3 regions of the Streptomyces sp. NPDC059909 genome follow, and region 3 is predicted to be linked to each of the others. Evidence: riboswitches for the same ligand, from Rfam matches in the RefSeq annotation. Region 3 holds a riboswitch; each other region holds the start of a gene.
The links. Region 3 has a riboswitch for thiamine pyrophosphate ahead of thiC (phosphomethylpyrimidine synthase ThiC). Riboswitches for the same ligand answer to the same signal wherever they lie in the genome.

Region 1: linked by a shared signal. The riboswitch ahead of thiO (glycine oxidase ThiO) and the one ahead of thiC (phosphomethylpyrimidine synthase ThiC) in region 3 are both predicted to bind thiamine pyrophosphate.
Region 2: linked by a shared signal. The riboswitch ahead of ACFV9O_RS04795 (thiamine ABC transporter substrate binding subunit) and the one ahead of thiC (phosphomethylpyrimidine synthase ThiC) in region 3 are both predicted to bind thiamine pyrophosphate.

The regions. Positions count from the first base shown of each region.
Region 1 is NZ_JBHWKX010000026.1:12,650-14,904, reverse strand. Features, by position in the region: gene thiS (sulfur carrier protein ThiS) at 1-211, opposite strand, end outside; gene thiO (glycine oxidase ThiO) at 208-1,416, opposite strand; TPP riboswitch at 1,413-1,526, opposite strand; gene ACFV9O_RS19155 (hypothetical protein) at 1,579-1,920, shown strand; gene ACFV9O_RS19150 (NAD(P)/FAD-dependent oxidoreductase) at 1,949-2,255, shown strand, end outside.
Region 2 is NZ_JBHWKX010000003.1:239,648-241,902, reverse strand. Features, by position in the region: gene ACFV9O_RS04795 (thiamine ABC transporter substrate binding subunit) at 1-1,038, opposite strand, end outside; TPP riboswitch at 1,121-1,231, opposite strand; gene rlmN (23S rRNA (adenine(2503)-C(2))-methyltransferase RlmN) at 1,262-2,255, opposite strand, start outside.
Region 3 is NZ_JBHWKX010000001.1:120,550-122,804, forward strand. Features, by position in the region: gene thiC (phosphomethylpyrimidine synthase ThiC) at 1-1,393, opposite strand, end outside; TPP riboswitch at 1,387-1,519, opposite strand; gene ACFV9O_RS00595 (YibE/F family protein) at 1,591-2,255, shown strand, end outside.

The DNA.
Region 1 (2,255 bases), on a different contig from region 3:
ACCCTCCCTGCACCGCGGTGAGGACCTCGATCCGGTCGCCGTCGCCGAGCAGCGTCCCGGACCACTCGCCCCGCGGGACGACGGTCTCGTTCACGGCCGCCGCGACCCCGGACGGCGCCGCCGTCAGCGTCGCGACCAGCGCACCCAGCGTGGTCCCTGCCGCGATGTCCCGCGGCTCTCCGTTCACGGACACGGTCGTGGACCCGGTCATGCGGACAACTCCTGACGTACGGGAGAAAAGCGGCGAGGGGTGAAGGGGCGTGCTTCTTCCGGCAGTTCCCCGGTGACCAGCGCGTGTGCCATCACCTCGCCCGTGACCGGCGTGAGCAGCACGCCGTTGCGGTAGTGCCCGGTCGCCAGCAGCAGCCCGGGCAGTTCCGTCGGTCCGAGCAGCGGCGCGTTGTCCGGCGAACCCGGCCGCAGGCCCGCGCGCGTCTCGGTGAGCGGCAGTTCGGTGATGCCCGGGACCAGCTCGTGCGCGTCGCGCAGCAGCTCGTACACCCCGCCCGCCGTGACCGTCGTGTCCCAGCCGAGCTCCTCGCTCGTCGCGCCCACCACCAGCTCGCCGTTCTCGCGCGGTACGAGATAGACATGGCTGCCGCGCACCACGGCCCGTACCGTCCGCGACAGGAACGGCGCGTACGGACGCGGCACGGTCAGCCGCAGCACCTGCCCCTTCACCGGCCGGACCGGCGGCAGCACCTCCTCCGGTACGCCGCCCAGCCGGCCGCTCAGACTGCCCGCGGCCAGCACGACCTGTTCCGCGGCCACTTCGCGGCCCCCGTCGAGCACGGCACCGGCCGCCCGGTCCCGTACCACCGACAGCCGCTCGGCCCGCTCGCGGAGGAAGGTCACGCCCACCCGCTCGCACGCCACGACCAGGGCCTTCGCCAGTCGCCGCGGATCGATCTGGTGGTCGCCGTCCACCCGCAGCCCGCCGCGCACGCCGGGTGCGAGCATCGGCTCCAGACGCCGGCACTCCCGGCCGGTCAGCCACTGCGACTCCAGCCCGGAGCGGCCCTGCAGCGCGTGCAGTTCGCGCAGATACGCCCGGTCGTCCGCGTCGAGCGCGACGGCGAGCGTCCCGCACCGGCGATATCCGGTGTCCTGTCCGCTCGCCTCCTCCAGCTCCGCGACGAAGTCGGGATAGCGCCGCGCGGACGCCAGGTTGAGGCCGAGGAGCGTCTCCTCGCCGTAGTGGAGCTCCGTGACGGCCGCGAGCATGCCCGCCGCCACCTGGGCGGCCCCGCCGCCCGGTTCGGGGTCGGCGAGCGCGGTGCTCAGCCCACGCTGTGCCGCCCGCCAGGCGGTTGCGAGGCCGATGATCCCGCCCCCGATGACGAGGACGTCCGCCGTTGTCGGTGAATGCCCTGTCGGTGAATGCGCCGTACGTGAATGCCGCGTACGCGGATGCATGGCGTCCAGACCCTCCCTTCGCCGGCATGACCCGGATCAGGTTCGTACGGTCGGAGGCCGCCTCAGCCTCCCTCTCAGCCCGGTGCGTCCGGGCTCCCGCGAGTAGCAGTACGGTGGCCAGCCTAACCCCCGCCCCCAACTCGCAGTAAGGGAGCCCGCACCGTGGCCCGCTCGCTCGACGGACTCATCCTCTCCCCGGTCGCCGACCAGGCGCCGGGCCAGGTCGGTACGCGGACCCGGTTCACGTACCACGAGGAGGAGGGCCGGATCTGGGCCGACTACGCGGGCGGTGACGTGGTCCGCGGCCATCTCGTCGGCACGCGCGAGGGCGACCGGCTGGACTTCCGCTACGTCCAGCTGAAGCAGGACGGAACGACATCGTCCGGGCACTGTGTCTCCACCGTCACCGAGCTGCCCGACGGGCGGGTGCGGCTGGACGAGACCTGGGAATGGGAGTCCCAGGAAGGCAGTGGCACGAGCGTGGTGGAGCAGCAGTCTTCCTGACGATCCGCCAGATGGTTAGGGTGGCCGGGTGAGCGAGCAGGTAACGCAGAGCCGTCGTGTCGTCATCGTCGGGGCCGGCATGGCCGGCGTCCAGACCGCCGTGGCCCTGCGCGAGCGGGGCTTCTCCGGCACCATCACCCTCATCGGCGCCGAGCCGCACCAGCCGTACGACCGCCCTCCGCTCTCCAAGGCCGTCCTGCTCGGCAAGGCGGAGGGCTCCGCCCTAGACGTCGACTTCGACGCGCTCCGGATCGACCTCCAGCTCGGCCGCGAGGTCGGCGGCCTGCGCCCCGGCGCCCATGAGCTCGACACCCCGGCGGGGCCCGTTCCGTACG
Region 2 (2,255 bases), on a different contig from region 3:
CGGCTCCATGGTCTGCGGCTTGTCGACCACGGCACCGAACTCGGTGAAGAGCTCGGGCACCTCGGCTTCGTTCACCACCGGGTTCACGAACATGTTGAGCGGCATGTCCTCCTGGAACTTCTTGCTGATCAGGAAGTCCAGCAGGGCCTTGCCGCCCGCCTCGTTCTTCGCACCCTTCAGCAGGCCCGCGGCCTCGGTCTGGCGGAAGCAGGTGCCGGTGGCGACACCGGTCGGCGCCTCCTTGGGCTGCGGCTTGGCGTAAAGCACCTCGACCGGCGGGCTGGAGGCGTACGAGACGACGAGCGGCCGGTCGCCCTTGGCCTCCTTGCCGCCCGCGGAGCCCGAGAACTCCTGGTTGTAGGCGAGTTCCCAGCTGTCGACGACCTTCACGCCGTTCGTCTTCAGCTTCTTCCAGTAGTCCTGCCAGCCCTCGTCGCCGTACGCGGCGGCCGTGCCGAGGAGGAAGCCGAGACCGGGTGACGAGCGCTCGGCGTTCTCGACCACCAGGAGGTTCTTGTAGACCGGCTTCGCCAGGTCGTCGAGGGTCTGCGGCGGGGCGAGCTTCTTGTCGGCGAAGTACGCCTTGTCGTAGTTGACGCAGATGTCGCCGGTGTCGACCGGCGTGACCCGGTGTTCGTCCTTGTCGAGCTGGACGGCAGCGGGGACCCGGTCCAGGCCCTTGGCCTCGTACGGCGTGAAGAGGCCGTTGTCGAGGGCCCGCGAGAGGGTGGTGTTGTCGACGCCGAAGAACACGTCGCCCTGCGGGGAGCCCTTGGTGAGGACCTCCTTGTTGAGGGCTTCGACGGCGTCACCGCTCTTCAGCACCTTGACCGTGTACCCGGTCTGCCGGGTGAACTCCTCGAGCACCGCCGGGGTGGCGTTGAACGAGTCGTGGCTGACGAGCGTCACGGTCTTCGACGCCTTGCCGGAGTCCGAGCCGGACGACGCGTCCGTCGACTCCCCGCCGCAGGCCGCGAGCGTGCTGATGCCGAGCGCGGCGGCCACGGCCGTGACCGTGATCTTCTTGGTGGTGCTCACTGACATGTCCTCCTGGGGGTGACCAGGAAGAGACGCGGCCCTGCCCGGGTCCCGTGAACGGGAGCCGGGCAGGGCGCAACAGCTTGAGTCTCGTCCGAACTTCCTACCCCGAATGACCGGGGCGAGGTTCAGAGGGTCTGCGGTCTGACGGTCACCGCACTCTCAGCGCTGTGGCGCTCCCCTGTCGGAATATGCAAATGTTCGAGCCCAGGTTACACGGGGGTCAGCGCTCGGAAGCCGCGAGCTGTCCGCATGCTCCGTCGATCTCCTGACCGCGTGTGTCCCGAACGGTCACGGGCACTCCGTGGGCGGCGATCGCCTCGACGAACGCCTTCTCGTCCTCCGGGCGGGAGGCCGTCCACTTCGATCCCGGCGTCGGGTTGAGCGGGATGAGGTTGACGTGCACCCGCTTGCCCTTGAGGAGCCGGCCGAGCAGGTCACCGCGCCACGCCTGGTCGTTGATGTCGCGGATCAGGGCGTACTCGATGGAGATCCGCCGGCCGGACTTCTCCGCGTACTCCCAGGCGGCGTCCAGCACCTCCCGCACCTTCCAGCGCGTGTTCACCGGCACGAGGGTGTCGCGCAGCTCGTCGTCCGGGGCGTGCAGGGAGACGGCGAGACGGCACTTGAAGCCCTCGTCGGCGAACCGGTGCATCGCCGGGACCAGACCCACGGTCGAGACGGTGATCCCGCGCTGCGAGATGCCGAGGCCGTCCGGCTCGGGGTCGGTGAGCCGGCGGATGGCGCCGACGACCCGCTTGTAGTTGGCGAGCGGCTCACCCATGCCCATGAAGACGATGTTGCTGAGCCGGGCGGGTCCGCCGGGGACCTCCCCGTCGCGCAGGGCCCGCATGCCGTCCACGATCTGGTGCACGATCTCGGCGGTCGAGAGATTGCGGTCCAGCCCCGCCTGACCGGTGGCGCAGAACGGGCAGTTCATGCCACAGCCGGCCTGCGAGGAGATGCACATCGTCACCCGGTCCGGGTAGCGCATCAGGACCGACTCGACGAGCGTCCCGTCGTGCAGCCGCCACAGCGTCTTGCGGGTCGTGTCCTCGTCACAGGAGATGTGCCGGACGACGGACATCAGATCGGGCAGCAACTCCGACGCGAGCCGCTCGCGCGCGGCCGCCGGGATGTCGGTCCACTGCGCGGGGTCGTGCGCGTACCGCGCGAAGTAGTGCTGCGACAACTGCTTGGCGCGGAACGGCTTCTCG
Region 3 (2,255 bases):
CCAGGTGCTCCTTGGGCGTGACGTAGCAGAGCATCGCCGTACCCCACCAGGCGATCATGGCGGCACCGATGCCGGAGGTGATGTGGTCGTACGCGGGCGCCACATCGGTCGTCAGGGGGCCCAGCGTGTAGAAGGGCGCCTCTTCGCAGATCTCCTGCTGGAGGTCGATGTTCTCCTTGATCTTGTGCATCGGGACGTGTCCCGGGCCCTCGATCATCGTCTGTACGTTGTGACGCTTGGCGATCGTGTTGAGTTCCCCGAGGGTCCTCAACTCGGCGAACTGCGCCTCGTCGTTGGCGTCCGCGATCGACCCGGGCCGCAGGCCGTCGCCGAGCGAGTACGTGACGTCGTACGCCGCGAGGATCTCGCAGAGCTCCTCGAAGTTCTCGTACAGGAACGACTCCTTGTGGTGCGCGAGGCACCAGGCGGCCATGATCGAGCCGCCGCGCGAGACAATGCCGGTCTTGCGGCGGGCCGTGAGCGGCACGTACCGCAGCAGCACGCCCGCGTGGACCGTCATGTAGTCGACGCCCTGCTCGGCCTGCTCGATGACGGTGTCCTTGTAGATCTCCCAGGTCAGCTCCTCGGCCTTGCCGTCGACCTTCTCGAGCGCCTGGTAGAGCGGCACGGTGCCGATGGGCACGGGGGAGTTGCGCAGCACCCACTCGCGGGTGGTGTGGATGTTGCGGCCGGTGGAGAGGTCCATGACCGTGTCGGCGCCCCAGCGGGTCGCCCAGGTCATCTTCTCCACCTCCTCCTCGATGGAGGAGGTCACAGCGGAGTTGCCGATGTTGGCGTTGACCTTCACCAGGAACCGCTTGCCGATGATCATCGGCTCGATCTCTGGATGGTTGACGTTCGCCGGCAGGACCGCGCGGCCGGCGGCGATCTCCTCGCGCACGACCTCGGGGGAGACGTTCTCCCGGATCGCCACGTACTCCATCTCCGGTGTGATCTCGCCACGGCGGGCGTACGCGAGCTGCGTCACCGCCTGGCCGCCGCGGCCCCGGCGGGGCTGGCGCGGGCGGCCGGGGAAGACGGCGTCGAGGTTGCGGAGCCCGCCGCGGGGCGAGGTGTGCTTGATCCCGTCGTCCTCGGGGCGGACGGGACGGCCGGCGTACTCCTCGGTGTCGCCGCGACCGATGATCCAGTTCTCCCGCAGCGGCGGCAGTCCGCGGCGGACGTCGGTCTCGACCTGTGGGTCGGTGTACGGCCCGGACGTGTCGTACAGGGTCACGTCCTTGCCGTTGGTGAGGTGCACTTGGCGGACCGGCACCCGGATGTCGGGGCGGGAGCCCTCGACGTATCCCTTGTGCCAGCCGATGGACTTCCCGCCCTCGTTCTCGCCCTCGTTCGAGCCGGAGGCAGGCGTGCGTGTGTCCTCAATGGTCATCGTGACCTACTCCCTACGCCGGCATTACCCGGTAACAGGTTCGGCGGTCGGCGCAGCTGTCCCGTACGGATCTACGGAGGTCAGCGCCCTCTCAGCCCGGTGCTCCGAGCTCCCGCGTGTGCAAAGGTGTCACCACGCTAGCGCCCCATCGGGCGTGCTGAACAGTGGGCCCTTGCCGTTCTTGCGATGATCGGGCGGTGACTTCCTCGCAGCAGACGCCCGAACCCCACGGCCCCGCGAACGGCAAGGCGGCCGATCACGCCCATGGCCACACGCACAGCCACGGGCCTGCCGAGCCCGTTTCGAGGCACCTCCGGCGGGTCATCGCCGCGGTGCTGATTCCTTTCGCCACCGCGGTTCTGGCCGGACTCGTGGTGCTCTGGCCGGGCGGCGTCCCGGGCCACGAGCGCACCGGAGTCGGTTTCGACCGGCAGACCGAGGACGGGCGGGTGGTGAAGGTCGAGCAGGTCGACTGCAAGGACGTGAACGCCGCGCAGGTGCCGCCGACCGGCGACACCTCGACCCCCGAAGGACGCGAAGCGGTCAGTTCCCAGCAAGGAACGTGCGCGAGAGCGACGGTCGAGGTCACGACCGGTGAGAACAAGGGCCGTACGTTCATCGAGATCGTGCAGCCGGACGCTCCTCGGCAACTGCACCAGGGGCAGGGCGTGGTGGTGGCGTACGCGCCCGACGCCCCGCGCGATCTCCAGTACTCGGTCGCCGATGTGGACCGGCAGTTCCCGATGGCACTGCTCGCAGGGATCTTCGCGCTCGTGGTCGTCGTGGTGGGACGGATGCGCGGGGTGGCGGCCCTGATCGCGCTCGCCATCAGCTTCGCCATCCTGACGCTGTTCATTCTCCC